Regions from separate parts of the Clostridium sp. CS1-1 genome, predicted to be linked through region 4. Evidence: riboswitches for the same ligand, from Rfam matches in the RefSeq annotation. Region 4 holds a riboswitch; each other region holds the start of a gene.
What was found. A riboswitch is a leader RNA that binds a small molecule or an ion and turns the genes downstream of it on or off. The one in region 4 is predicted to bind cyclic di-GMP.

Region 1 (7,935 bases), 2.2 Mb from region 4:
TTTAAATAGTGGTATAACGGAACCTCTAGAACCCATTACATTGCCAAATCTAACAGCAACAAATTTAGTTTTTATCGGCCCCTTACTATAGTTAGCAGCCTGCACAAGTTTTTCAGCTAAAAGCTTTGTTGCACCATATGAGTTTGTGGGATTTATTGCTTTATCAGAACTTGTAAAAACCACAGCTTCTACTTTATGATAAGTTGCTGCTTTTATAACATTTTCCATACCATCCACATTTGTTTTAATAGCTTCTCCAGGATTATACTCACAAGCTGGTACATGCTTCATAGCTGCTAAATTAAAAACTATATCTATACCATTCATAGCCCTTTCAACTCTATCATAATCCCTTACATCACCAATTAAATATCTGAAGTTTTTATAATTCCAATCTCTCGTTTCATTTTCCATTAAAAATTGTTTATATTCATCTCTGCTAAATATTCTTATTACCTTTGGCTTTTGTTTTATTAATTCTTTAACCAAGCCTTTTCCTATAGTGCCTGTACCACCTATAATCAAAATAGCCTTGTTGCTATAATATCCCATAGCATTACTCCTCCTTAGTTAAAAGACTGTAGCTTGGATAGAGCTTTTTCTATACTCGGTATAGATTTTTGCACAGTTTTTAAAATACCTTCATATAATTTATTTGTTTTAACTGCTAATCTTTCTCCCTTTTTTAACTCAGTTTCTTTTATTTTTCCTTTATATTTTAAATCCATAGTAACTTTCAATATCTCAGGTGTTAACAGAGTTTTAATTATATAAGTCTTGTCTACATTTAAATTTATATATTCATCTATTTTTGATAGTTCTCTATTAATAACATTAATATTATGCTGTTTTTTCCCGGTATAGTGTTCTATAATCTTTCTGGAATACTCTACTGCTGCTTTGCTTTTTTCTTCTATTGTTTTCAAATCTTCTACTGCTTTTTCTAAATTTATTTTTAGATTTTCCATAGATAAGCCATTTTCCCTATTTAAAAGATCTTTTATATCTTTGTCTATGATATCTTTATAATTACTTATTGTTTCTTTTAAACTCTTTACTTCAGTTCCTATTATATTGGCACCACCTTCAGTACTATTGATAAATTTTATTTGTGGATTTCCCTGTATAAATTTTTCTAAAAGTTCTTTATAGAATAAAAATACCTTACTAGTTAAAACCTGTTCTCCATTAATATCCTCTGTTGATATTTCACTTTGTTTATATTCTACAAGATTAAGATTTCTATCAATATCCTTTGTAGCTGCATCTGCATGATATTTATTGTTTGTATATGCAAAATCTTGTCCTATAAAGATTATAGGATTACACCCTAAATAACCAGCAAAGGATGTGCATATATGTGCTACAGACCCTCCTTGATATAGTCCATCGACTCTTTTACCTATTACCTTTTCTGTAACTTCTTTCATAAGCAAATCACTAAAAAATATTTTTTTTCCTTTATATTCATCCACTACCTTATGATTGCTGAGTTCATTGAAAACCATGGGAATCTCCCTATCTAAGGAATCTTCCATAACTTTATAGGACGGCTCTCCAGGATCTAATACACATACAAAGTCTGGATTAACCCCCATATCTAATACAGACTTTAGAGTTCTACCTCCTGTTATTATAAGAAACTTTTCGTGACATTCTCTTAATAGTTCTATATTCTTTTGCAAGGATGGTCCTGCAGAAACAACTATAGCTGGCTTATTTTTAAAGCTATTCTTTAAATTGTTTATAAAAGTACTTTTAGCCATAGTTGATATATTTTCTATGAAACAAGTAAAATACTGCTCTGCAAAGGCAATCGTTGTATTTAATCCAAAAATTAAGCTATTTACACGGTTTCTTATTAAGTTAGTTAACTGAGTATATTCATTACCGTATATTTTATTATAATTGGCAAAGTCTAAAATTTCTACATTGTTCATATTATTAATATTTATATACTGATCTATTAAATCATTTAAGTTGTTTTCGTTTTTATTTAAGATTAATATCCTTTTATCATTTTTTATAATGTTTTTATAGGATAATTCCTGAAAAATTCCAAGTATATTTTTATCTGGTTCTATTATTAGAATTTTATTATTACTGGTAGTTATTTTTAAAAGTTCTAGTATATGTTCTCCTGTTCCCAGTCCAAAAACTACTAAAATTGTTTCTTCATTTAATTCATTAATTTTATTTTTAAAGAAGTCTATATCTCTCTGTACAGAATATTTGCTTCCTATATATAAAGATTTTCCTTCTGCATTTATATTAATTATATTTTTCTCGTCCTTACTTTTTTCTACATAATATTTTGTATTACAATCTATCTTCATATATCAACTCTCCAAAATAGTTATTAATATTACATTTATCGTAAATTATTAAATACCCTTTAGGAAAAAAGTTCAGTATAAGGAAAAGACATACCAAAAATAAATTTGGTATGTCTAAAATCCAAAACTATCTTAATAATTGTAGAACACCTTGAGGCGCTTGATTTGCTTGTGCAAGCATAGCTTGAGCAGCCTGTTGTAAAATATTATTTTTACTGAAGCTCATCATTTCCTTTGCCATGTCTACGTCTCTTACTCTTGATTCTGATGCTTGTAGGTTTTCTGAAGCTGTGTTTAAGTTATTGATTGTATGCTCTAATCTGTTTTGGATTGAACCAAGGTTAGCTCTTTCCTTTGAAACGGCAGCTATAGCACTATTTACAGAAGTAATTGCTGTTTGTGCATTTGTTGAAGTAGAGATAGATGAAGCTGATAAACCTAATGTAGTACCTGAAGCTCTCATATCATTTATTTTTAATGTTATGGTTTGATTTGCATTTGCTCCAACCTGGAAATCCAATCCAGTTGTTGCAAATGAACCTGACATAAGAGTTTTAGTGTTAAATTGTGTCTGAGTTGCTATTCTAGAGATTTCTGATTTTAATTGAGTAAATTCAGAATTTAAAGCTGCTCTATCTGCTGATGTATTTGTTGCAGTTGATGATTGAACTGATAATTCTCTCATTCTTTGAAGAATTGAGTGAGTTTCATTTAAAGCACCTTCTGCAGTTTGTATTAATGAAATACCATCTTGAGCATTTCTTGATCCTTGATCTAAACCTCTGATTTGTCCTCTCATTTTTTCAGAAATAGCTAGTCCAGCTGCGTCATCTCCAGCTCTGTTAATTCTTAAACCTGAGCTTAACTTTTCCATTGACTTTCCTGCTGCACCAATGTTAACTCCCATATTTCTGTGAGCATCCATAGCATTAAGATTGTGATTAATTATCATAATATTTTCCCTCCTTGAATTTTAAAGTGGACTTCCTTTTCCACTGTTTTATTTATAGTTAAGCTATTTAAGCTTACTAACTAAATTTATTGATTTTTTCTTTTGACTTATCATTTAACTAAAAAAGGAGTTAACTATCCTGCCCTTCCAGCATCCTGCTGAATTACGAGAATAGTTAACTCCTCCTGAGTTCTTAATATTAAATTATTTGCTTATAGCCACTTTCTGCTGCTCTTCCCAAACTTCGCCCCTAACAATCTTAATATCCCTAGGTGCATCAACAGCTAGTCTTAAATCACCATTGTCACTCTTTACAACTTTAACTTTTATGTTATCTCCAATTACTATGTATTCTCCCGGCTTCCTGCCTACTACTAACATAATTCTCATCCTCCTTGAATCGAAAAAATGGACGATTAATAAGCCTATCTCTTATTTGCCTCCTGCAAATTTAGATAAGTTTATTAATCGTCCATGATTATTTCATAATTTAATTTTCTTACTTTTATTTTCGTTTCTCTTAATAAAAACTTTATAGTAATTTTTAAGTTTTTTACTTAACTTTTCTATTACTTATATTTATCCTATCGATATGTTTACTTTAAACTTTATAGTTTTTTTAAATTAAATATTTTTTATTAATAGAATATTTTTAAAAATTCGAATTATTTTCCTTATCAAGAATTTCTCCTCTTACTATCTTAACATCATTAGGCGCCTCTATAGCTAACCTCAGTCCTCCTACTTCATTTTTTATAACTTTTACTTTAATATTTTCGTTTATTACAACATATTCTCCTGGCTTCCTGCCTAAAACTAACATATTTTCTCCTCCTTGAAATAAAGAATACCTAAAATAAATAAAGGCCAATTAAAGTTATTAAATTTCTAAATAAATTTAATAACTTTAATTGGCCGGTTGCACTAATAACTCCAAATTTCTAAAGTGACCAAATACAAGAAATCTTTCATAGTTTCCAAAACAATAATATTATATCATCAAAATTATGGAACTTCAACAAGGTATTGGTTAATTTCAATTGAGGAATTTCTTTGTATAATATTTTACTAATTATATGATTATGAATATTCATAGTATACTTCATTTTCTTTCTTTTATTACTTTAGCTGGTACACCTACAGCTATTGAATATTCCTGAATACTTTTATTGACAACTGCATTTGCACCAATTTTACATCTCTTACCAATAGTTACTCCTGGTAAAATTACTGCACCTATTCCTATATTACAATCATCGCAGATGGTTATCGGAAAAAATTCTAAGCCTGAAAATAATATTGGCGTATCTATTCCTAGTTCTTTATGTCTTGCGCCATGAATCTTTACCATAGGTCCTATCCCTACATTTTCACCTATAGTTACGCCACCAGCTCCATGTATAAAGCAATTCTGACCAATCCATGTATTAGAGCCTATAATTAGCTTAGAATTATAATATCCCTTTAATATTGTATTGTGTCCTATATATACGTTATCTCCTATTTCAATATTTTCAGGATGAAATATCCTAACGCCGTCTTCAATTATTACATTGGTTCCGCACTTACTTAGGCTTTCTTTATTAGGTAATCCATTCCCTTCACTCTTCCATTGTTTGTATGCCATACTTTCACCTCTTTAAACTAAATTTCTTTATTGAATTGATACAAAACCTTCTCCAGTTCCGACACAATATATGTTATAGTCTCATGTGTAAGTTCACTATGTAACGGTAATGCCAATCCTTGTTCATATGCATAAATTGAATTATTAAAATCACTACCATTATAATTATATTTGTCTTTATAATATGGCTGCTCATGCACAGCATAGGCTCCAAAGTTTGTTTCTATTCCTCTATCTTTTAGTTTTTTGATAACCAAGTTTCTATCAAACTTCTTGTTTAAAAGTACATGATACGTTTGCCACACATGTTTACCATAGTCCTTTTCAACCGGAAGAGATATTCCAGAAATAGAGCTTAATAATTCATTATACCTGCTAGCTACTTTTGCTCTTACTTCATTAATCTTATCTAATTTTCTCATCTGTACTGTACCAATGGCTCCTTGAATGTTTGTCAGCCTATAATTAAAACCGGCATCGACAAACTGTGGTTTTCCATTTATGTAAGTTAAACCATGGTTTCTAAGTATTCTTAGCTTATCAGCAATCTCATCATTGTTAGTAACAATAATTCCACCTTCACCAGTAGTTATAGCTTTCCTTGGATGAAGACTGAAACATCCTATATCTCCTATAGTTCCAGCCTTTTTATTTTTGTATTCCGCACCTAGAGCACATGCTGCATCCTCTATTACTTTTAAATTATATTTTTGCGCTACTTTCATTATTCCATCCATATCTGCACACTGTCCAAACTCATGAACAGGGATTATTGCCTTTGTTTTTTCCGTAATACTACTTTCTATTTTATTTGCATCCATACCTAAAGAATCTAATTCAATATCTACAAATCTAGTTGTAGCTCCTAAAAGTTCTACTACATTTGATGTAGCAGGAAAGGTGAAGTTAGGTACTATAACTTCATCTCCTGACTTTATATTTAGAGAAGCTAGTGCTAGATGCAATGCTGCTGTTCCACTACTTACTGCTATAACATGTTTTGCACCAATATATTTCTTTAATAGATCTTCTAGCTCCTCCACCTTATCACCATGAACTAAATACTTGGAGTCAAAGACTTTTTTCACTTCTTCTAATTCCTCTTCTCCTATATCTGGCACTGCAAGTTTAATCATTTTTAACACCCCTATACCATTCTATGGTCTTTTCAAGTCCTTTGCTCAAATCATACTTTGGCTCATATCCTAACATTCTTCGTGCCTTATCAATGCTCGGAATTCTTAACTCCACATCTACGTAATTTTTAGGTACATATACAATTTCTGATTTTGATTTAGATATTGTTCTTATAAGCTGTGAAAGCATTGAAATTGTAACAGTACCTCTTGGATTTCCTATGTTAAATGTGTTTCCTATTGCCTCTTCTTTCTCTAAGCAAAGCATAATACCTTTTACAAAATCTTCTACGTAGCACCAAGACCTTATCTGATCACCATCTCCATGAACTTGAATTTGTTCATTTCTTATAGCTCTAGTTACAAACTGATGTATGGCACCTTCTCCTACTTGACCTGGTCCATATATATTGAATGGTCTAACTGATACAATTGGAAGCCCATATTCTTTATAATAACTATGTGCTAAGTGCTCTCCCGCTAATTTACTTACAGAATAAGTCCATCTCGCTTCGCCTACCGGTGCAAGATTCGTCGTACTAATTTCCTCTACTTTATAAGCGTAAGAACCAAACACCTCTGATGTTGAGAAGTCAATAAATCTATCTATATTATTAATATAATCTTTTAATGCCTCCAAAAGGTTATAGGTTCCTATCATATTTACCTGCATAGTTTTTACAGGGTTTTTTATTACAGTATCTATGCCTGCAACTGCAGCTAGATGTATAACAATATTTGGCTTAAATTTATCTATAGTTGACTTTAAGAAAGAAAAATCTAGTATATCTCCTTGCACTAATTCTATATTTTCCTCGCTTAATAAATTTGTATTTTTAATAGAGTTCCTATTTAGATTATCGTAAATTAGAATTTTATTGTTTTTATAAAGTAAATCACAAATTTTTGTGCCGATAAATCCAGCTCCACCAGTTAATAATATCTTTTTATCCTTAATCATTTTTATCCTCCGTTAATCTGTTGTTAGACTGACTTGTATAAATCTAATAACTGTTTTGATATTAGATTCATATCGTGATATTTTTCAACATATGCTCTTCCTTTTGTACCAATAGTATTTAACATTTCTTTGTTATTTATCATGTATTCAATCTTTTCTTTAATGTTATCTGGATTTGCAGATACTATTGGAAGTTCCTTAGGATATTTTTCTTTCATATAATCACTTATCCAACAGATCACCGGTTTTCCCATCGCCATAGACTCTATAGCAAATAATCCATAAGCTCCTCCATGTAATTGATCAATTATTAAATCCGCTTTCTGATAAACTTTCTTTGCTTCTTCATGAGGCATACCCTGAACTAACTTAAACTCAAAATCATACTTTTCCTTTAGCTCTTCAATAGCTCTTAAAACATATTTTGTTCCCTTAATTTCCGGAGCTGAAGGTGCATGAACTATAAGTAATTTATTCTTGTTAAAATTCCTTACAGTGTATTTTTCTAAATCTATGGCCTGACTTACTAAATGAATATTTTCGTAAAAATCCTTTACATATTCGTAAAGTTCTAAATCAGCAACTATACAGTGTGAGATATGCTTTGATAAAAACTCTAGCCTCTTTTTAATGCTATATTCATCTTCATTTTTAACTTTTATATAAGGGTTAATCTTTACCGCCCTAGAATACATTCTTACATCCGATCCCCAATGATTCATAAAAACCTTTTTTCCTAATTCATTTAATAAAGGTAAATCAGAGTTATCTAACGCTAAGGTACTGCCAAAGTGAAAATGAAAAATATCATTTTCTGAAATCATTTTACAAGCAAACTTCTTAGTTTCAAAATTACCAGTCTGAAGATCCTTAAATGAACTTATATCTAATATGTAATCAGACCTATAGCCTAAATAACTTTC
Region 2 (7,935 bases), 880 kb from region 4:
CGGTCTCTTGGCACACTTACATCAACTTCTCCGAAGCTGGTTCTAATATTCTTCTTACTATAGCCATTTCTGTAGTTCTTATTATCATTGTTCTCTCTCTCATACTTCTCTCTACCGAGATGTTCTTCCATCTCAGCCTCTAAGAATTGCTGAATTATGTTGCCAAATAACCGTTGCATTAGCCCATTCTTTCCAACTAAATCCTCCATACTCTTACATTTATTTAGTTCTTTATTTAAATCTATATCTGGTATTTGTAATTGTTTCATTTCTTTTTCTCCCTTCATAAACCATTGTGGTTATTATTCCCATAAATACCAGCTATACATACATAAAAAAAGCATACATAGATTTGATTTACACAAATCTATGTATGCTCCCCGCTAAGTAGATTTTATAACAGTATTCTACACTGTTTCTACTTAACGGGGCTCTCTTCATGCTAGAAAATATCCTTTTTCAAAATTTAATTAATCAAGGGATTTAATTTTATTTTTTAAACCAAACGCAAAGTATGCTATAGTTAGTAAAGCTAGCCATACTACTCCAACTATCAAGCATATCAAATTATCAATAGATGAGCACATTACTATAACAACGAATAGTATAAATGCTAGACATATATAGTTTCCATATGGATAAAATGGCATAGGGAATTTTAGTTTCTTTACTCTTTCAACACCAATGATTTTTCTATATTTCATCTGAACAAATATTATAACAGCCCATGCGAATATTCCTATAGCTGTTGAAACGCTAGTAACAATACCAAATGCTTTTGCTGGAAGCAAGAAGTTAAGAGCAACTCCCACTAACATGCAAGCTGATGAGGTCCAGAGGGCATTAAAAGGAACCCCTGATTTACTAATCTTAGAGAAAGATTTTGGTGCTACCCCTTGTAAAGATAGATTGTAGAGCATACGGCTTGAAGTATATATTCCAGAGTTACATGAAGATGCTGCTGCTGTTAGCACAACGAAATTTATAATACCAGCTGCTGCCACTATACCTAATCTGCTGAATGTCATAACAAACGGACTTCCTATTGTTCCTAATTGATTCCATGGATAAAGTGACATAACTACAAATAATGCTCCTAAATAGAATATTAAGATTCTATAGAAAACCTTATTTATAGCTGATGGAATAACTTTATCAGGATTCTTTGCTTCACCTGCTGTTATACCAATAAGTTCAACACCTAAGAATGCAAATGTAACCATTACTAGAGCCTTAGCAGCTCCTCCTAAGCCAAATGGAAGGAATCCACCATTAGTCCAAAGATTTGAAATACCTATTGGTTTGCCTCCATTACCAATTCCGAAAACGATTAAAAGTATACCTACTATAATCATAACTATTATAGTAACAACCTTAATAATTGCAAACCAGAATTCAAATTCACCATATAGTTTAACAGCAATCATGTTTACTATAGTCATTGCACCAATTGCTATCAAGGCAGACAACCATGCAGGGAATGTTGGCACCCAGAAGTGAACGTAAACACCAATAGCTGTTATTTCTGCCATACAAATAGTAACCCACATAAGCCAGTAGGACCATCCAGTCAAATACCCAAAGAAAGGACTGATGTACTTATTGGCATAAGCACTAAATGAACCTGCAACAGGTTCTTCAACGGCAACCTCGCCTAAAGCACGCATAATAAAAAATATTACAATACCACCAAGTGCATAAGATAAAAGTAAACCTGGACCAGCCATTTTAATAGCTGTTGCTGATCCTAAGAATAAGCCTACGCCGATTGTTCCTCCAATAGCAATTAACTGAATATGTCTTTCCTCAAGACCACGCTCGAGCTCTTCATGTTTCGGAGTACCATTATTATCGCTCATTTTAACCCCCCTTAATAAATTTGATTTTACTTTACGTCTTTTAATAGAATAGTCTTATGCTGCTCAATTTCAAGATGTTTTTAAGGTTTTGCAACACCTCCTGAAATCATAATTCAAATTCAAGAAAATTCTAACTTATATAAAGATTATACTATCATTTCCATAAAAATACAACTAATTAAATATCTGTTAATTATTTAATAATTCAAATATTATTTTTAATGATATTTTATTAAAATGTTAATAGTCACTTAATAATAAATAGAAATTCACATGAATTATGTGAGGTTGGAGAATAGTATAATGACTGTTACGCAAATAAAGTAGAATAAAGTTAGATTGCAAGAAACATAATTATAATATATATGGTACATTGTAATTGTGTTTTTAAATTTGTAACAGTTTATGAGGTTTTAAATTATGAAGAATAAAGGGAAAGTAAAAATCATTATAATAATATTTGCCTATCTAACTATAGTGTTTAATACTATGGTTAGAGGGCATCCAGAGATTATTGAAAAGTATTATTCTAATTCTCTCAATAAGGTAACAAGACAATCACTAAGTTTTATTACAAGTATTTTTCCATTTTCTGTAGCTGAATTTTTAGTGTTTTTTCTCCTAATTGTTTTGCTGATGCTCTTAATAACACTTATTATTAAAATTAAAAAAGGTGGTTTTTTTGAGCAATCGATAAACGTTACATTGTATTTAGCATCCTTATATGTTCTATTTATGCTATTATGGGGTTTTAACTATAATAGATTACCCTTTGATAAAATAGCAGGACTTAAGATACAGAAGTCCTCAGAAAAAGAACTTTATAATTTATGTGATAGTCTTATAAAAAGAACTAATATTTTAAGAGAAAAAGTAAAAGAAAATTCTCAAGGAGTAATGACAATTCCTGGTGGATATAGAGATACTCTACAGCGTGCCATCAAAGGATATGAAAAAGCTTCTGCGATTTATCCAGAGCTAAGTGGTAAATACGGGCCGCCAAAACCAATATTACTATCTAAAAAAATGAGTTATACAGGAATTACAGGCATTTATATGCCTTATACAGGGGAGCCTAATGTTAATACTAACATACCAGATTTTGATATTGCGTTTACCGCAGCCCATGAAATGGCGCATCAAAGAGGTTTTGCCAGGGAAGATGAAGCTAATTATATTGCTTATTTAGCCTGTACAATGCATCCAGATGTGGACTTTCAATATTCAGGATTAATACTTGCACTTATTAATTCTATGAATGCCTTGGCTGAAAAGAATATAGAAGAATATAAGCAATTGACCGAAAAATATTCCAAGGGAGTAAAACGAGATCTTGTATATAATGATAATTTTTGGTCCCGGTATGAAGGTAAGGTTCAAGAGTCTGCTAATAATGTTAACAATAGTTATTTGAAATCTAATGGTGAAGAAGAGGGAGTAGAGAGTTATGGAAAAATGGTTGATTTACTGCTAGCTGAATATAGAAAGTAAAAAGGTCTATTAGCAAATTCAATGCTAGTGGACCTTTTTATTTACAATTAAAAATCTTTAATAGAAAGATCTTTATGAAAATATTTACAAGAACAAAAACAAATCGTTAACAATTTGTTTTCGGGATGCTGACAAAATCTGCTTTGCAGTATCTTGAGTCAATACTTAATGTTATAGGATCATTCTTAGTTTGATATTATAAAGTAGTCAGTTTATCCGGATCATCATAGTTAGTATCTAGAGGAGTTTCTAAATATTCAGTTCCGTCAGGAAGACCAAGTACATAGTGAAAAGTATTTTCGCTTGGATAAGAAAAATGGTCATAATTATTAGCATATGTACCTATAAGTAGCCAGCCTTGTTCTAAACGCCTATTTACATCGCTCATAATAGTTAAATCTTCAACTTTTTTAATAGTACTTAAATCCATAAAAATCACCTCCCAAGTTTAATTTTTATAATTGTGCATCAAATTCTTCTATGAACAATTCTTAGTTCCTATAATTATTGTTAGTATAATCAAGCATTTTATTTAATGAAATATAAAAATATATAGTAATATTTCTCTTGACCGCCGATTTTAGTATAAAATCACTTGAAAAATTTATTTTATGTTAATACGGACTAGATTTAGAAAAAATATGTTGTTTTTTCACTTAATTCGTGATAAAATACAGAATTGTAGTCCCTGCTGTGAAAAATCACAGCCGTCAGTCCAAGGGGAGGAGGTGAAATCTAATGAGAAAGTATGAAACTATATTCATATTACACCCTTCATTAGACGAAGAAGCTTTTAAAGCTAGCGTTGAAAAATTTAAGGGCGTAATAGAAAATGGTGGAGGAGTAATCGAAAACGTTGATTTTTGGGGTAAGAGAAAACTTGCTTATGAAATAAACAAAGTTAACGAAGGATATTACACTCTAGTAAACTTTACTGCTAACCCTGAATTACCAAAAGAGTTAGACAGAGTTTTCAGAATATCAGATGCTGTTGTAAGACACATAATAGTTAAGAATGAAAATTAGGTGGTGTTTTAATTGAATAAAGTTGTTCTAATTGGAAGATTAACCAAGGATCCAGAGTTAAAATTTACTCCAGGGTCTGGTACAGCTGTTGCCACCTTTACAATTGCCGTTGATAGAAAATTTTCTAAAGACGGACAAAAAGAAGCCGACTTTATTCCTATAGTAGTATGGGGAAAACAGGCTGAATCTACAGCAAACTATATGAGTAAAGGAAAACTTATAGGTATTAGCGGTAGAATTCAAACAAGAAGTTATGATGCCAAAGACGGTAGCAAAAGATATGTCACTGAGGTTATTGCAGAAGAAGTTCAGTTCCTTGAATGGGGAAGTGAGAATAAGTCTGCAGCACCATCATTCAATGACAATCATTCTGGAAGATTTGGTAATGAAGAAACATCATATGGACAGGATATAACTCCAGTAGATGATGGAGATATCCCATTCTAGAGAGGTAAGGAGGGATAAGCATGGCAGATAGAGAAGGCGGAAGAAGAAATTCAGCTAAAATGAGAAGAGCAAGAAAAAAAGTTTGTGCTTTTTGCATGGATAAAGTTGAATTTATAGATTACAAAGATATAAATAAACTAAGAAAATATGTTACTGAAAGAGGAAAGATTCTTCCAAGAAGAATTTCCGGTACTTGCGCTAAGCATCAAAGATCAGTTACTGATGCTATAAAGAGAGCAAGAAACATAGCATTATTACCATTTACAACTGAGTAAAGCAAAAGCTGAAGAATATACGTTGGATATTCTTCGGCTTTTTTTATTTAGCATGAATTTAAAACTTTTTTCCATGAGAAATATGATGGTAGATATTTAAAATAAAGGGTTTCAGTAAGAGCTATGATAGAAGCAGAACTAATGATATTACATAATGTGATAGTATGCTTGAAAATCACAAAAATTGTTGAAAATTAAAGCCTTATATGGTAATATGTTTATGGTTTATATTACTTAAAATTAAATTATATGGAAACGATGAAGAGCTTTCTGTAAATGGGTACCTTGAAAGCTTTGAGTTAATGGTGCAACCGGCCTGTATTTATTGCACAGACGTCATAATAATGTCTGTTAAAATTCAGGCCTTTTTTAATACTATATATTCGAAGGGGGGAATATTGATGTAGTTACCTGCATCATATAAGGTTTATGGGAAAGTTAGGCTTTAAAATACTAAAAAGAGTAGGGTTAATATTTGTTATTTCAATGATTATACTGTTTACAACTAATTTATTTATCTTTAGGCATGTATTTTTAAAGATACAAGAAAATGTGGCAAGCTGTGCTAGTAAAGCAGTGAGTTCTATTGATGGTGATAAGGTAGACAAGGTTATAAAAAGTAAGTCTATGGACAGTAAGGAATATAAAGAAATAAAGGATTCTCTCATGACGTATAAAAATGATACAGATGTAAAATTTTTGTATATTTTAGGAAAGGGAGAAGATGACAGTGCTTACACTTTAGTGGATGCAAATATAAAGGAAAGTGACGATATTGGAGAAAAGTACGATTTAGAAAAAGAAATGTCTGAGGCATTTGGAGGAAAAATAACTTATTCAAAAAACCCTGTAGAAGATAGAGATGGTGTACTTATATCTGGATATGCACCTATAAAAAACTCTTCAGATGAGATTATAGCTATTGTAGGAGCAGATATAGATGTACATCTACATACATATACCAAAAAGATTATGTATGTAAGTCTTATAGCTACAGCTTTTATTATATCCATCTTAACTGCCTTAATGAGTTTTCACTTATCAAAGAAAATATCATTAAATGTAGGTAAAATTAAACATGGACTTGATAGAATGTCTAAAGGGGACTTAACAGCTCCAATAAGTGTTAAATGTGGAGACGAAATTGAGGATATCGCTCTATATATTGATAAAGTTAGGATGGATATTAAAAAAATTATTGAAGATATAGGGGTAACCTCAAATAGAGTAAGTCGGCAGACAGAAAATCTATCAGCAATATCAGAAGAACTAGCAGTTGGTTCCGAATCGGTTGCTGAATCCATTGAAGATGGTGCAAGAAACTTAAGTGTACAGTCGGAACAAATGTCAGTTATAAGTAATATATTAGATAACTTCGGAGGGAAAGTTAATCAAATTTCATCATTGGCTGAGAGGTTAAATTCTGAGGTTGAGATTATAAATAATAAAGCACAGGAAAGTGATAAGGACTTAGTCAATTTTGAAGAATCAATTAAAGATGTAAATATATCTTTTGATGATGTAAGAGATAAAATAAAAGGCTTTAGTATACACTTAAACGAAATCAGTAAAATAACCAATATCATAAATGGTATTGCAGATCAAACGGAGTTACTTGCTCTAAACGCGGCTATTGAGGCTGCAAGTGCTGGAGAAAAAGGAAAGGGATTCTCAGTGGTTGCAGAAGAAATAAGGAAACTAGCAGAACAATCAAAGAACTCAGCACAGAACATAACTTCTTTGATAGAAGTTGTCTTACGTGAGGGGGATTTGATTACTGAGACATCAGATGATATGAACGATAAGCTTAATAATCAGATGATAAAGCTTGGTAGGTCTACAGATAGTCTTAAGACAGTTATAAGCTATATAGAAGGAATTTTTCCTAAAATTAGTGATATACACAATAACATAATTGTCATTAATGAAGAAAAGCAAAAGATAATTGAAGATACTAAAGACATATCTTCTGCATCAGGGAATATTTTATATTCTGTAGAAGAAATATCAGCCTCTTCTCAAGAGATAAGTGCTTCTTCGCAACAAATAGCAAGTTCAGCTGAGCAGTTAACTGATATAACAGAGCGAATGGTAAAATATATAGATAGATTTCAAATTTATGAAGATAAGTAGAGTGTAATGTAGCGCTACCAAAGGTTTTATCAGATATAGAAGCTAAAGCATAAACATAGCTGATTGTATGGATGGGAAACTATAAATTTAATGAAAAATAATAGACAATATATTATATGAGCCTGTATCCTAAGCTGGATTCAGGCTTTTGGCTTTGCACTTAGTTAACTCCTTTATTCAAGAAAGAAAAGTAAAATATTATTAAAAATTGTCAAATATGGTATAATTACATAGAGGTGATAACTGTGGAAAATATAAAAATTTTAGTAGTTGAAGATGATGAAGAAATTAATAGTTTAATATCTAAAGCTTTGATAAGAGATGGGTATGAAGTTACCTCAGTTTTTGATGGTAAAAAGGCATTAGAGGAATTCGAAAGTAATAAGTTCAATATTGTATTATTGGATATAATGCTTCCTTATGTTGATGGTATAGAGGTTATGAGAAGGATAAGAGAAAAGAGTACCGTACCTATACTCATACTATCAGCAAAAGGAGAGGAAACAGACAAAATCATAGGTTTAGGGCTTGGTGCAGATGATTATATGACTAAACCTTTTTCAGTGGCTGAATTGATAGCTAGAGTAAAAGCTCAGCTAAGAAGATGTATGTATTTTGATACTGAAAAGAAGAAGGAAAACATTATAGTACAAGGAAATATAAGCTTTAATTTAGAAAAATATGTAGTTACAAAGGGCGAGCAA
Region 3 (7,935 bases), 810 kb from region 4:
TGTCACCACAGTACGCCGATTTAGTACGGGTATTTTTCGGTTCAATAATCCTTATATTCATTCTTTCAAGAAGTTTTCTTATTGCAGAATGTACTCTTTCCTCTGTACGTGTAGGACAAGCATCATGTATAGACATTTCCATACCGTTATAATTAGGAAAAGGAAAAGTGTTATTTTCAGCTAAAATCTCCCAAAGCGATGTAGTAGATATTTCATTATAAAGTTCTCTATACCGCCTATCACAACCTGCACAAGTGTTAATTACTTGTGTACCACTTTCAAGTTTAGGTTCATGCCTACAACATGTTAGATGTTCATGAATAGTTCCTAAATTCCTATTTAAAAACTGCAAAACTTTTTTTGCAAGCTCAGGCTTATAAATCATAAGCGCACATCCTGGTGCATAGACTTGTTTCATTTCAATCCCCCCAGCAATTATTCTAACACAAACATATTTTACAAGAACTATAACTATAAATCTTCCTATATTCCATCAAGTAATTTTGTGTAAGAATAAAAGTAAAGTTATCTAGCAACTATTCTTCTGAAAAAGATATGTTAAATTCGATAACATACCTTTTTACATATTTCCCTTTGCATCTTGAAACTTTCATTCAAAATATCAGCTATCTCTTCTTAATAAGTATAATATGATATTCTTAGCTATTAATTTTGCTCAAAAGACCTGAATGATAATCACCTTCCTTCCAATAAATTACATGGAAAATCTCTATTGCTATAGTTATAATTGTTTATATGATATATATGGAAATTTACTTATTTTGAATCGTTGCAAATTTAATATTTGGGGGAATACTAAATGAACTTACTTGTTAATATTAAAAAATTTCAAACATTAAGAGAGTTACATATTGAACTAAATAATAGAGGAATAATCACTTCAATTTCTTCTAACTGTTATGATCTTTTAGGCTTTACTGCTAGTGAAATTCTAAACACTTATATAAATAAATATTTGGACTGTGATTTTAATAGCATAATTATCAATTCAAATATTCAAATTTCAGCTTCAAAAAAAGATGGTGAAAAATTATATTTGGATTTAGTAGCAAATCCTTTATATGATGCCAATAATAAAAATATTGGATTAGAACTTTCGTGTTTTGAAATTAGTCGTTATATTGATTTCGAGAAAAAATATAATAGTTTACTTAAGATGATTGAAAATGCTAAAGACATTGTTTTCAGATATCAACTTCTACCTAAACCAATGTTTACATATCTTAGCTCTTCTGTTGCCAACATCCTGGGATTTAGCGTAGACGAATTTTATAATGACCCCAATTTAGTATTTAATATTATACATGAAGATGATATCAAAATACAACAAAGTAAGGTTGATAAACATGCTGATTTTTCTAAGGCTTTTCGTGTAAGACATAGACATAAAAATGGCCACTACGTTTGGATTGAAGATTATTTAATACCAAACTTTAATATTAATGGAGAGTTGATATCTGTTGAAGGAATTAGTAGAGATATTACAGAAAGAAAAGAATTAGAAAAAAAATTGGAAGAGCTTAGTTATCATGATGGATTAACAGGATTATACAATAGGACATACCTTAATAAGCAGATAGAAACACTAACCAGTAAAGTTGATGTTCCTATTGGTGTTATAGTATGTGATTTGGATAATCTAAAATATATAAATGACAGCTTGGGACACCAAAAAGGAGATATATTAATAAAAAATGTTTCTACTTTTTTTACTAATACTTTCAGTAAAAATTATACAATTGTACGAAACGGTGGCGATGAATTTATTATTCTTATTCCTAATGCTTCTCCCAAAGAGGCTGAGGGTATGTATTCTAAAATGCTATTTTTGATTGAAGAATATAACAAAACTAATGAAATGCCAATTCATCTATCATCAGGTTTTTCATATTCTTCGTCATCGAAAAACATTCCTGAACAACTAAGCCGAGCCGATAAAAACATGTATAAAAACAAGTATGAGAAAAAGAAGGGAACAAGATGATAATAAAAGTCATCTTGTTTTTTTAATAACATCATATATACTTAAATTATTATTAATTCCCTTAGACCATACTTTATAGTCTAACATCAAACTCGTTCAAACACCTTTTGTATTTTTAACAACTGTTCATTATTTCTATTTCGGAACGCAATTTGAATTTCTCATCTTAGAATTTTAAGCGTATATCTGGTTAATGCTTAAGCTTAAAATTATTAGACTACTTTGTTCCCTGCTAAAAACTCATTCTATAAATCCGTCTATTTTCAAGCCTTTCAACAGTTCTCTCTTGCTTAATTTCCTGATTTTTATTCCAACTATTTTCATGCTAATGTTAGCTTGAATGATGGATGTTAAAAAAAGCATGAAGACTCAGGAGAGTTTCCTGATTTTTGCTCATACTTTATGGAACGTTTTTTTATTCGTAGAATGATTTTTTAACTGTGAAAAGAGTTTGTTTTGTTAATACGCCTACTTCTAATTGAAAAAGTCTTTAAGACTCTTTACTTTTAAGTTATAATCCTTAACCCACGTCTTATATGCCTGGCCATCTAAAAGTTTAATCATTTTATCTATCCCTTGCGTTTCCTTAAAATATTCTAACGCTAAATGATACTGTTCTTTATCTAAATAAAACATGATAATTGGTGGAAGATTATTAGCCATAAGAAGATAATTAAGTAACATTCTGCCCCCCCTGCCATAATAATTGCTTACAGTTTGAGAGTAACAGTAAAAATAGCAGACTATCTCTAATGCATTGCAGTAATCTATCTCAATATTATTAATGTCTTGTACTAATTAACTTAGGATTTCATACTCTTCTGTTGCCACTTTATTTCCCGTTAGAACAAAATAAACCCTCTCAATTATATCCATAGATAGCTTCATTTTAGTTTCCTTACTTAACTTAAAAATATCCTGACAAAGCTCTTTATGATTTTCTATGTCTCTAATTGCATTTTTGCTCCCATTAAAATTAGTTATCTTTTCTCCATTAAATATTGCTTCAACATCTCTCAGTCTAGTTTCATCATTCTATTTGATGTAGTGTTATCTTCTTCTCCGAAGATTTCTTTCTATTCTGATACTTGCTCTGAATTTTAAATATAAACTTGGAACAAATATTTCCTCTATATTCTTAACAACTCTATTACCTACATGCAGAATTTATTTTCATAATACATATTCTCCAATTACATCTGATATTATTTGTTTAACTCGACTATCTATTTTATCTTTTTATGTTTATGTAATTTATTAGTATACATATCTTTGTCTGCATTTTTAAAAGTTTCTTCCATTTTGCCAATCGAATTCTCAGTAAAGGCATGTCCAATAGATATTTGAATTGACCATTTTTTATTAACCATATTATAACTTTTAATTAATGAATTAATATTTTTGCAAAGCTCTATTATTCCAGATTTATCAGTATTCCTAACTATAACTACAAATTCATCTCCACCTATTCTTGAAACAGATATATCCTTATTTTCTATAGATAATAACAGGTCTGAGACTATCCTAATAATTTCATCACCTTTACCATGTCCCATAGTATCGTTTATTACCTTAAGGTTGTCTAAATCGCAAACAATTACTCCAACTGGTAAGTTATTTAGAGTATTCAGTTCTTCTATTTGTTTGTCATAAAAGGTTCTATTTTTCAACCCTGTTAAGCTATCATGATAAGTTAAATAATTCAGCTTTTCTTCTAATGCTTTTCTCTTACTAATATCTCTACAAACACCTGCAAATGCTATAAGGTTTCCATTACTATCATATTCTGGTGTAACATAATCTTCTATCCAAATGCAACTACCATTTTTATGAACCCATCTTGATTCAATTGGTTTTGAATAATCTAATTCATTATTCATTTTCTTAATTAAAATTGGGACATCCTCTGGATGTGCAACCTTAAAAACGAACATATAGTCATCATAATTGTTTTGCACCTCATATCCAACTACTTCTTCAATAGCTGGACTAACATAAACAAACTTAGGTTCAGGAACAATTTGAAAACGATATATTATATCCTTTGCATTTTCAAGTACATTTCTTAATTTTTGTTCTCTTTGTTCAATCTTCTTGTATCTTGATATATCAATCATAGAACCATATTTCCTAAGAACTTTTCCACAATCATCCTCTATTATTTTAATTTGTAACTCTATGTATACTAAACTTCCATTCTTATGTGTAAAGAGCATGTCTATATTGTCAACAAATTTCAAATTAAGGTTAGAATGAATTTCCTCATCTTTAATAAAATCAAAAATGCTCCTCCCTATCATTTCATCATGAGGAAATCCCAATATGTTAACTACGTTATGACTTATATCAATAATTGAATTACTGCTATCTAATTCAAACGTAATCTCTTTTTTTATACTATCCCAAATTGAATTGCCCTTCTCTAAACATTCCATGTCAACACCAAATCCTTTAATACTTTATATAATAAAATTTTTGTTAAAAATATAAGCTATAGCACATACCTCAGACTGCTATAGCTTATAACATAATAGTTATACCTATTTGCAACCCGACTATCATAGCATTAAAAACTTTAGACTCGTAGCTTTGCGTCTCCAACTTTCGCTGAATTTGCCATTTAATTGATTTAAAAGTTTTAATTTTAAAAATTTTTCTCTTTCATTTTCTCCATGCTTTACTGACAAACTTTGATTAAATTATGCAGAAAAATAACTTTTCAATAATTTTCTCAATCATTTAGTCTGATTATAGAGTAATTGTATCAATAATTCAAGGCTTCTTTATTCCATACATTCCCCCTTCGGAGATTCACTCATGTCTCTAATCTCCCTATTTTCAAGCCTTCCAGCAGTTTGATGTCAATCCTTATATCAATCTTTTATGGCTTGAATGAAAAGAGGGAAGAAAAAATCCAATAAAAAATCCACATCCCTGGCTTAGTTTATTCCAGAAATGTGGATTCTTTTCCTATGTTTATTCCGTTTTTTTGTCAGAACTTTTTTTTCATTGTAAGGACTCTTTTTTAAGTGTCAGAACTATTTTTGGGGGCTACAATAACTTAGCTAGCAAAAACATAGTCTTCATGCCAAGTGAAGTAAATTTCTCTTCATACTCAGTAACAACATTTCCTTGGAAATCACTCTTATGCAGGTCATAAGTCAAGTACTCCATGCTGAAACCACTCTCTTTAAAATAAACCTGTGAATCCTCAAATAGCTGAGCATCGTCTGTCTTAAACCATATTTCGCTACCTGGTTTCAAAAACTTTTTATACTCTGTTAAAAACTTTGTATGTGTAAGTCTTCTTTTGTTATGTCTTTCCTTCGGCCATGGATTACAAAAGTTTATATAAATTCTACTTACTTCATCCTTATCAAATACTTCTGATATACCAGCTATATTCATAGGGATGACCCTTCCATTTTCTAATTCAGCTTCAACTAATTTCTTTAGAGCATATATTATTACTTCATCTTTTAAATCCACACCTATATAATTTATATTAGGGTTTTGCTCGGCATGAGTTGATATAAACTTTCCTCTTCCACATCCTAGCTCTAAGTATATATCATTATTATTCTTAAATTCCTCATGCCATTTACCCTTATATTCTTTTGGATTTACTATAGTTAAAGGACTTGATTCCATCTCAGGTCTAGCCCACCATTTCTTTCTTAATCTCATGAAATTCCTCCTGATTTACAAATAAAATTCTACATTAATTATATATTTTCTACAAAATAATTATGCAGTTTAAAGTTAATATTGTCAATTATGTACTAAGAATAATTGCACAAAAATTACTGCATAAGGCAAATCGCCATTATGCAGCTTGTTAACCACTACCTGTTCAATTCTTAAATTTAGTTCTAATTTAATTTTATCTACATTAAATATATTTTCTACCAAACTTAATTAAGAATCTTTCCACAAAGAACAAAAATTAACCTTTATTGTCAACTGTTAATTTCCCATTAATTATTACTTACATCATAGCTCCAGCAATTCTTGTCAGCGCATTATATAAAAATGCTGATGGAATTCCTACAATATAATTTACTAATGGAGTTGCAATAAAAATAAGAAGTATTATAAGTTGATACCTGTAAAAAGTATCAGATATCTTGTAATAAGCAGATGGAAATAAGTCCCTTAAAACATGGAATCCATCAAGCCCTGGAATAGGTATTAGATTAAAGATAAAAAGCATACAGTTTATGCTAATTACTGCTCTAAGTATAGTAACTAATATTGCATATAGAGTAGGAGTTGAACCTAAAGCATTGTATCCAAATTTCAACAGAAGACCCATAAGTATCGCTCCAACAAAGGCTACTATTAAATTTGCAATTGGTCCTGCTATAGACACCTTTAAATCATCCTTGTATCTATTTTTAAAAGCACTTGGGTTAGTCTCTACAGGCTTTGCCCATCCAAATCCTATTACTAATATCATTATAAATCCTAATATATCTATATGTACAAACGGATTTAAGGTAAGCTTACCTTGAAACTTTGGCGTTTTATCTCCAAGTTTGTCTGCAACAAAAGCATGGGCATATTCGTGAAAAGTAAGTCCTATTAATATTGCTGGTATTATAAGAATTTTTCCTAATAACCAATTATTCAAACAAAATCATCCCTTCTTTAATCAATTCCACTAAAAGTATCTTAATTATAACAAAAGCAACACTAATACTCAACAAATGTGATGTAAATTAAGAAAACATTCACAGTTATATAAAAAGGATTAGTGACACATACTTTCACTAATCCCTTCTCTTTAGTTAAATAAAGTTTTTACAAGCTTTCCATCACTTACTGATATAGATCCACCATCATACATCTGAACAAAGTTTCCAGCGTAAAGGTATTCTTTACCACTTCCGAACTCTTTTACAACCCCTCTTAGATTATCATTTATATAAATTTTACCTTGAGGGTTAACAAATATATCCTCTTTTCCTACTGCCATTCTTAAATCTACCATCTGAAACTTACTTGGATCATCCTTTATGTTTCCATAATATATTTTAGTAACCTTATTTTCTTGAGTTTCTCCTACATAGACGTTGTCATTATCATCAACAGCTATTAATGACAGTTTTTCTACTCCATTTATAGTTATTGGATTATTTTGTCCAGTTACTAATATTCTATTGTAAGTCAAGTCCTCATATACAAGTTTATCCTCATGAGGAACTACTCTAGTTTTCCCTATTACATAAGTTTTAGTAGTAACTTTCTTCATTTCCTTCATAATATTTATCCAGTAAATACTACTTCTCTTTCCAGTACTAGTCACCTTAACATAAATTATATTAGTTAGAGGTGATGCCTGTATATCTTCAACTTCTGCCTTTTTATCTGCCCAATCTAACTCTTTTATTTCTTCTTTTACATCTTTATCTACATCGTAATAGGCTAACTTAAAATTCGAGCTTTTTTTAGATGTCTCTTTTTCTGCTATAAGCATCCTATTTCTGTCTGGAAGCCATTTATAATAAGATACTTGTATACCATCTTCAAACTCTACGTTTTTTTCTTCTCCTGTTTTCGTGTTAACCACCTTTAACACGTCTCCATCATAATAAGCTAAATACCTTGCATCAAAGGATACCCCAACATGCTTAGCATTATCTGGCACCTTAATTTCCGCATCAGGTTTTTTTGTATCATTTTTTACTATTTTTTTAGTTTCTATAGACGTATTTGTAGATAAGAAAAAATTATTAGCATAATAAAGCCCGGCAAATTGTACAGCTAGGGATATCATAATCCATAAAAATATCCTTTTAAAAATTTTCATTTCCCACTCCCCTTTAATAATTCTCCGATGACTACTCGCTCTAAGGCTTTACATATATTGCTGATGGCACTGATCTTTCACCTAAAGGATCAGAAGGATTGTTTATTACTTCACCTTC
Region 4 (7,935 bases):
ATATTTATTCATTTTAAATAAGGGGGAAACATATATGAAAAAAACTTTAACAAAATTAATAATTACAGCAATAGTTACTGTAGGATTGGTTGGGTGTGGTAATAGCAGTACCCCTACAAGTACAGATTCCAGCAAAGAGACAAGTAAAAAATACACCATTGCAACGGATGTTACTTTTGCTCCTTTTGAGTTTCAAAAGGACGGAAAATACACTGGAATTGATATTGAATTATTAGAAGCGATTGCAAAAATTGAAGGATTTCAATATGAATTGAAGCCTATGGACTTCAAAGGTATAATACCTGCACTTCAATCTAATCAAATAGATGGTGCAATAGCAGGAATGAGTATAACAAGTGAAAGAAAGCAAGTTTTAGATATGTCAGCAGGATATTTTGAATCAGGAGTATCAGCTGTGGCTAAAAAAGATAATGACAAAATAAAATCAGAAGTAGATTTTAAAGGTAAAACGATAGCTGTTAAAAAGGGAACTAGTGGATCTAAGTACGCAGAAGAGAATAAAGACAAGTTTAGCTTTACAATCAAGTATTTTAATGACTCACCATCCATGATTCAGGAGATTAAAAACGGAAATGCTGATTTAGCTTTTGAAGACTATCCTGTAATTGGATATGCAATTACTGTAGATTCTGATTCTGGTTTAAAAATAGTTGGGGATAAGCTAACTAAGCAAGACTACGGTTTTGCGGTTAAGAAGGGAAGTAATAAAGAACTACTAGATGCTTTTAATAGTGGATTAAAGAAGATTAGGGAAAATGGAGAGTATGATAAGATTATAGGAAAATACATTAAAAAATAATACTGGCTAAAGAATGGGTTACATTCATGGTTAGCTAGTTCTAAGCATCAGATGAAATTAAAACTTTATTTAATGTTAGAAACTCATTTTATAGTAGTAATAGTGGCGGTATATGAAGAATGGATGTAGATGATTTATATACCGCCATTATATATTTAAAGAACAAGTGATATTATTATGAAAAATCAACTATGGTATCGAGTTAAATTATGTGATAGAGATACATTTAGTTACACTCTAAAGTTGAAAAATCGCATAACAGAGATACCTCAGTTATTATATATGAATTTAAGTCAAAGATTTTTAAATTTGTGATGATACTATATAAGCTGTTGAAAGTGGAAGGAGTTGAAATAACTTGGATTTAGTGGGATTATTTAAACAAAGTTTATCAGATCTTTTAACTGGACTTAGTGTTACCTTAGAAATAACTATAGTCTCTTTGATACTTGCAAGTTTACTGGGGCTATTATTTGGAATGATGTCTATAGCGCATAATAAATTTTTGAAGGTTGTAGCTAGAGCTTATGTGGATATAGTAAGAGGAACACCACTTATAGTTCAGGCTTTCTTTATATATTTCGGTATACCAGGAGCCTTTAATATTAAAATACCAGCATTCACGGCAGGGGTAATAGCTATTAGTTTAAATGCAGGTGCCTATATGGTAGAAATATTCAGAGCAGGTATAATGGCTGTGGATAAGGGACAAATGGAGGCAGCTAGGAGCCTAGGTCTTCCTTATAGTAAAACTATGAAGCTAGTGATTTTGCCTCAAGCAGTAAGAAAGATGGTACCAGCCTTTATAAACCAGTTTATTATTTCACTTAAGGACACGTCGCTATTATCAGTAATAGGAATCAGGGAGCTTACACAAAGTGGTGAAATAATTATTGCTTCTAATTATCGTGCTTTTGAAACTTGGGCCTTTGTTGCAGTGTTTTATTTTGTTATAATAATGATATTAACATATGCATCTAGAGGTATAGAGAGGAGATTAAAGATATGATAGAAGTTAAAGGGCTTAAGAAAGTTTTTAATGATCTTACAGTTTTAAAAAGTATAGATTTTACAGTAAATGAAGGTGAAGTTGTTTGTCTTATAGGTCCTTCTGGTTCAGGAAAAAGTACAGTGCTTAGGTGCTTAAATAAGCTTGAAGAGATAGATGGTGGCCATGTTCTTATTGATGGTCAAGATATTAATGAAAAAGGGGCAAATGTAAATAAGCTTAGAGAAAAATTAGGTATGGTTTTTCAATCCTTTAATTTATTTCCACATTTAACAGTGCTTCAAAATATTACTCTAGCACCAGTTGAACTTGGTAAAATGAATAAGAAGGAAGCAGAAGAAAAAGCGTATATGCTTTTAGAAAAAGTTGGTTTGAGCGAGAAAGCACAGGCTTATCCAGATAACTTATCAGGAGGACAAAAACAAAGGGTGGCTATTGCAAGAGCATTGGCAATGGAGCCAGAAATAATGCTATTTGACGAGCCAACATCTGCATTAGACCCTGAAATGGTAGGGGAAGTTCTTCAAGTAATGAAGGATCTCGCAAGAGAAGGAATGACCATGATGGTAGTAACCCATGAAATGGGTTTTGCAAAGGAAGTTGCTAATAGAGTAATCTTTATGGCAGATGGCTACATAGTTGAAGAAGCTGCACCAGAGGAGATTTTTAGTAATCCTAAGAATGAGAGAACGAAGGACTTTTTAAGCAAAGTATTATAAGTATATAAAAAATTTACACTAATTGAGAGTTAGAGTTGCTTGAATGGAAAGCTTACGGTGTCCATTCAGGTAACTCTAAGTTTTTTACGGATAATTGTTGTATAATGTAGATACAATTTTATAAATGTTCTTCGAGAACCAATTACCTATGATAGTTTGCTTTCAATTGTTAATACCATTGCTTATGTCTATAAAAGGAGCAGGCTTACCTAAATAATAACCTTGTCCATAATCTACACCTAACTCCTTAAGCATTCTCCAAATTGACTCGTTTTCAACAAACTCAGCAATTGTTTTCTTTCCTAGGGCGTGAGCAACCATGTTCATTGCTTTTACAAGAGCGAGTTTTGTAGAATCAGAATCTAGATCACGAACAAAAGTACCGTCAATCTTAAGATAGTCTACTGGTAGAATGTTTAAGTATGAAAAAGATGAAAAACCCACGCCAAAATCATCCAATGCAAATTGACAGCCTAAAGCTTTTAATTTACAGATCCATATTCTAGCTTTCTCAAGATCTTTAATTGCTGTTGTTTCAGTTATTTCAAACCCAATTTGGTTTGGATTTATATCGCTATTTTTTAAGGTAAATTCAATCCACTCTAGTAAAGTATCATCACAAAGGCTGATACCTGATAAATTAATAAATATATTTAAATTCTTCTCTTTTGTAAGTAGTTTAATTATGTTTTTAATAACCCATTGATCTATTGAGGGCATTAGTCCATAACGTTCTGCTAACGGTATAAACGAGGATGGTAGTAATATATTATTATTTTTACCAAACATCCTAATTAGTGCTTCGTAATGCAGCGGGTCATCACCAGATTTATAAATAGGCTGGAGATATATTTGAAACTTATCTTTCTTCAAAGCATCTTGAATTAGTGTAAGAATTCTATTGTTATGAACGACCAAGTTTTTATCTCTTCCATTTTTCAAAGTAACTGCTCGATTTTTACCATTTTCTTTGGCTGCATACAAAGCTGCATCTGCATAGGAAAATAATCTCTTTAAATCTATAACGTCATCTATCATTATGATACCAATACTTGCAGTTACATTAATTTGAATATTATCTTCAGTAATAAAGTAAGGTTCATGTTCTAAAGCATTCAATATCTTATGTGCTACTACTTGAGCTCCTTTTAAGTTAGTATTTGAAAGGAATATAGCAAACTCATCTCCTCCAAGTCTTGCGATAAAATCGTTATCTCTAAGCTTTTTATTAATGCAATCGGCTATACAAATCAGCACCTTATCACCGGTAGAATGCCCATAAGAATCATTTATAATTTTAAAGTTATCTAGGTCTATGATTAAAAGAGCATCTTCTCTCTTTTGTATGTTGGTATATATGTTACCAAGAAATTCTTCGAGATAAAAACGGTTTGGAGTGTTGGTTAGATAATCATGTCTTGTTATATATTCAAGTTGTGCCTCCATGCGTTTTTGATAGTGATTTAAGTCAATTTCACTTTTTTTTCTTTCAGTAATATCATTAAATATAAAAACTCTACCGATGTGATTATCAAACTCATCGTATAATTGTCTTGAAAATCGTTTAATTACTCTACCATCTTTAAATAGTATTTCATCTTCTATAGTTATTCTATCATTTTCGTAGTGTAATGATTTATATGTTTCTATAAATTTTGATTGATCTACAACTAACTCTAAACAATATGGTATAATATCACAATTCTTTAGTTTTCCGTTTTTCATTTTATCTGATAAATGTTCAATTCTCCACATTGTACAAAATTTATTGTTAAAGTACATTATTTTATCATTTTTGTTGTCCACAATAAAATAAGCTAAAGAAGATGAATTAAAGGTAGCTTCCAGGAGTAAGTGTTTACAATATGGTTCTTTATTTAATAATTCTGTTTGTGGTTCTTCAATGTTAGCACATAACATATTATCATTTACTAGTTCGATCATAGTTACCTCCTGTTGTTTTTTTGTATTTATATTAAATATAATTAAATTCAAATAAAAAAAACCAGGCCAAAGCCTGGTATATCGTTAAATAACGAGCAACCTGGCAATCATAGAAATGTAAAATCTCCTTAGACCCATAGCTTTGCGCCCTTATCTTTCGATAAGTTTGCCAATTTTAATTATATTGAGTTAAGCTTTAACAAAATAAGATGCTAGCAATAGCATATATGTATATTATACCAAAATAATAAGTCGAAATAAGGGGAATTTTGTGAGTTTAAAAAATAAATTGATTTCATATGTCAAAATGTTGATATATATACAATAATAAGGAATAATAATTAATCTAAACTTAAGTTTATCTAGATATAAATAACTAGTGAGTATTTTTGTATGTAAAATACCAGTGATTTTATAGAATATGTTATTTTATATTGAAGACAATATAAAATAATAATAGTGATGGAATTAGTAAAAGTTTATGAACATTAGTTAAAGGAGAAAAACAATGATAAACATTAGAAAAAACTTATGTTTTATTATTATATTAATATTATTTAGTACAAACATTGTTTATGGAGCTTCGAATTTAAATAAAACTGCTTTAGTAGATGAACCATTTGAAGAAATGGCGATTAAAATTTTAAAAGTAAACAAAGAGAGTCATAGCTTAGGAAACTTCACATCAGCAATCAGTGGCTACGATTCAATTTTAAATAATTCTTTTCCTACATATATTAAAAATGAAGCACTTATATATAAGTTGTTGGCACAACAAAATCAGTGCATATCATCAAAGTATGCTTATAATACTAACTTTCCTGCAATAGCTGAAAATGCTGTTAAAGATTATAAGATTAATAAATATAATGCTTCTGTTAATAAAAAGTATAATCCGTTTGGTAATTATTTTAATCATGAGAAGAAAACTTTTTTGGAATCTGATGATTTAAGCTTTGAGAAGAATGTACCTACACCTAAATATAATGGTAAGTTTTATTACAATCCTGTAACTATAGAACAGTATGCTTTATGCAATTATAGCAGATACCTAAATGGAGAGGATACTAAAAAAATATTCTTAAAAACAACCGATTTTTTAGTTGATTATATGCATGAGAATGGATCTTTTAAGTATGGTTTCACCTATAACCATTATGAGGATTTTAATCCAGGTTGGACATCTAGTATGGCCCAAGGGCAAGCGTTAAGTGTATTTGCAAGAGCTTATCATATAACTGGAGATAAAAAATACATAGAGGCTGGAAATAGAGCTCTAAAGTATTTAAATACTCCTATTTCTAAAGGTGGGGTGTTAGATACATTAGAAACTCTAGATCCAAATTTAAAAGATAAAATATTTTTTCAAGAGTATATAAACACAATAAGTTCTTATACATTAAATGGATATATCTTTACACTAATTGGATTATATGATTGGTCACAAGTAGCCCAAATACGAAATAGAGAGTATGTAAAGATAGCAAAAGATTATTTTGATAAAGGAATTGAAAGTCTTAAATGTGTTTTGCCTTATTATGATATTGGCGGATTTACAACTTATGATTTATATTACATTACAAGCAAGTGCAAGCCAAATAGCGCAGGATATTATCATTCTGTCCATATAGAGCAGTTAGACGCAGTTTATAATATTACAAAGGATGTGTATTTTAAAAATATGAGAGACCTATGGAAAAGCTATGTTGAATAACAAAAGAGAACTTTTAAAACTCAATAACGAAGAACAGTCTAAAATTAAACTGTCAATTAAATCTAAGCACTATCAGTATTGTTAAGTTTCAATAATATTGATAGTGCTTTTTAATAAAGAATTTTAATGTCACTATAATTTTGTTGTTTTAACGATTATATTCAAATGTTGTATCAAGCAGCTAGTTAAATTCATACTATAAGATTGGAGTGTATTATGCTTTGCAATGCTCTTATTACAAGTCAATTAATTTTAAAACTATTTAAATGGAGGGTGGAAAATAGATGTATTACGGTGAACATTTAGGATATCCCAGTCTTTTCTATTATAATACAGGAGTTTCTAAGATGAACATAAATGGGAGAGGCAGCATTATGGCACAACCTGATATTGCGGTAGTTACTTTAGGGGTTCAAACAGAAAATAAAGAATTAAAGATTGCTCAGAATGAAAATGCTATAAAATCAACTCAAGTAATAGGTACACTTATAAGAATGGGAATTCCACAAAAGGATATAAAAACTGAGTCTTACACAATAAATCCTCAATATGACTACATTGAAGGAAAACAAATTTTTAGAGGATATAGGGTTTCGCATATTTTTAAAGTAACAATAAGAAATGTAGAGCAAACTGGCACAATCGTGGATGCAGCAGTAGCCAGTGGAGCAAATATAGTAAATAATATAAACTTTACTTTGTCAAAACCGGAATTGTATTATAATCAAGCGCTTAAACTAGCATTAAATGATGCTATAGGTAAAGCTACAAGTATTGAAGAATCATTAGATGTGATAGTGAATAAAACACCAATTTGTATTACTGAGGAAAGTGAAGGAGAATTACCAATAGTTGAAAAAGCTTTTTTAGCTTCACCAACAGCTACTACACCTATAAGCGGAGGTCAAATTCAGATTAGTGCTAGTGTAAAAGCAGTGTTTATTTACCGAATGAGATAAGCGAAGATAAATGAAAGTCATGATTTGAAATATTAGATTTTTCGAAGGTTTTTTTTAGTAATATGAATCATAATTATGCTATAGGTTTATACTAAGAATAATAATAAAAATACTAAAGAACAGGAGCGATATGTATGGATGAGAATAAATCAAAAATTATAAAAGTAAAGAAGAATCCTGGTGGAGATATTACAGATGTTATGTTAGAAAACGGAAATGTTTATTCTATTGACGAGGCAATAATGATGGCACAAGACCATTTAATACAAGGAGTAAATGTGGGTACAGCAAGAAATGGAAGGCAATATTTAAGAAGCAATCCAAATGACAATGAGGGTGATAATTTAGATAACATTCCAACTTTTTAAAATAGTAGAAATTGTAGACCTTTGGTATATTGATTAAATTACTATACTAAAGGTCTTTTATTTATTTAATGGCAATACTGCTTTAACATGCCTAAATTATAATGTAAGATGGTATCTATATAAAATTAAGATTTTAATTTTATCCGATGACTACCTGCTCTAGTACTCCCATCCTCTCAAGGTGGGAGTAAAGGGCGGCTACGTCCCTGGATAACGATTTCTAAGCATCAGGTGGAGTTAAAACTCCATCTGATGCCAAGAACTCTATTTATACTTTTTAAGAATATACGTTACATAACTACATGACTTCTATTATTTAAACAATATAAGGAGGTTCACTTTGTAAACTGTTTGGTATAGAATATATATAATAGTAAAGAAGTACTTATTATTTTAAAAGAA

Region 1: it holds a riboswitch for cyclic di-GMP, as region 4 does, so the genes downstream of both, AC0N0V_RS18845 (carbon storage regulator) here and AC0N0V_RS08625 (putative bifunctional diguanylate cyclase/phosphodiesterase) in region 4, are expected to answer to the same signal.
Region 2: it holds a riboswitch for cyclic di-GMP, as region 4 does, so the genes downstream of both, AC0N0V_RS12910 (methyl-accepting chemotaxis protein) here and AC0N0V_RS08625 (putative bifunctional diguanylate cyclase/phosphodiesterase) in region 4, are expected to answer to the same signal.
Region 3: it holds a riboswitch for cyclic di-GMP, as region 4 does, so the genes downstream of both, AC0N0V_RS04675 (sensor domain-containing diguanylate cyclase) here and AC0N0V_RS08625 (putative bifunctional diguanylate cyclase/phosphodiesterase) in region 4, are expected to answer to the same signal.

Annotation. Positions count from the first base shown of each region.
Region 1 covers NZ_CM148680.1:4,000,605-4,008,539, forward strand. Annotated here, with positions in the region: gene AC0N0V_RS18825 (SDR family NAD(P)-dependent oxidoreductase) at 1-552, opposite strand, end outside; gene AC0N0V_RS18830 (motility associated factor glycosyltransferase family protein) at 567-2,336, opposite strand; gene AC0N0V_RS18835 (flagellin N-terminal helical domain-containing protein) at 2,464-3,288, opposite strand; gene AC0N0V_RS18840 (carbon storage regulator) at 3,493-3,669, opposite strand; gene AC0N0V_RS18845 (carbon storage regulator) at 3,941-4,111, opposite strand; cyclic di-GMP riboswitch class II at 4,193-4,276, opposite strand; gene AC0N0V_RS18850 (acyltransferase) at 4,391-4,915, opposite strand; gene AC0N0V_RS18855 (DegT/DnrJ/EryC1/StrS family aminotransferase) at 4,933-6,051, opposite strand; gene AC0N0V_RS18860 (NAD-dependent epimerase/dehydratase family protein) at 6,044-7,012, opposite strand; gene AC0N0V_RS18865 (glycosyltransferase) at 7,036-7,935, opposite strand, start outside.
Region 2 covers NZ_CM148680.1:2,728,026-2,735,960, reverse strand. Annotated here, with positions in the region: gene AC0N0V_RS12945 (IS256 family transposase) at 1-269, opposite strand, end outside; gene AC0N0V_RS12940 (amino acid permease) at 471-1,859, opposite strand; gene AC0N0V_RS12935 (DUF3810 domain-containing protein) at 2,280-3,350, shown strand; gene AC0N0V_RS12930 (hypothetical protein) at 3,547-3,780, opposite strand; gene rpsF (30S ribosomal protein S6) at 4,089-4,376, shown strand; gene AC0N0V_RS12920 (single-stranded DNA-binding protein) at 4,389-4,823, shown strand; gene rpsR (30S ribosomal protein S18) at 4,844-5,098, shown strand; cyclic di-GMP riboswitch class II at 5,341-5,423, shown strand; gene AC0N0V_RS12910 (methyl-accepting chemotaxis protein) at 5,528-7,231, shown strand; gene AC0N0V_RS12905 (response regulator transcription factor) at 7,477-7,935, shown strand, end outside.
Region 3 covers NZ_CM148680.1:1,039,629-1,047,563, reverse strand. Annotated here, with positions in the region: gene AC0N0V_RS04690 ((Fe-S)-binding protein) at 1-418, opposite strand, end outside; gene AC0N0V_RS04685 (sensor domain-containing diguanylate cyclase) at 821-2,005, shown strand; gene AC0N0V_RS04680 (hypothetical protein) at 2,480-2,689, opposite strand; gene AC0N0V_RS04675 (sensor domain-containing diguanylate cyclase) at 3,232-4,440, opposite strand; cyclic di-GMP riboswitch class I at 4,548-4,633, opposite strand; gene trmB (tRNA (guanosine(46)-N7)-methyltransferase TrmB) at 5,057-5,692, opposite strand; gene AC0N0V_RS04665 (site-2 protease family protein) at 5,994-6,638, opposite strand; gene AC0N0V_RS04660 (hypothetical protein) at 6,792-7,817, opposite strand; gene AC0N0V_RS04655 (phosphodiester glycosidase family protein) at 7,858-7,935, opposite strand, start outside.
Region 4 covers NZ_CM148680.1:1,849,136-1,857,070, forward strand. Annotated here, with positions in the region: gene AC0N0V_RS08610 (transporter substrate-binding domain-containing protein) at 35-820, shown strand; gene AC0N0V_RS08615 (amino acid ABC transporter permease) at 1,179-1,829, shown strand; gene AC0N0V_RS08620 (amino acid ABC transporter ATP-binding protein) at 1,826-2,548, shown strand; gene AC0N0V_RS08625 (putative bifunctional diguanylate cyclase/phosphodiesterase) at 2,711-4,492, opposite strand; cyclic di-GMP riboswitch class I at 4,584-4,673, opposite strand; gene AC0N0V_RS08630 (D-glucuronyl C5-epimerase family protein) at 5,001-6,206, shown strand; gene AC0N0V_RS08635 (SIMPL domain-containing protein) at 6,491-7,165, shown strand; gene AC0N0V_RS08640 (DUF3892 domain-containing protein) at 7,300-7,533, shown strand.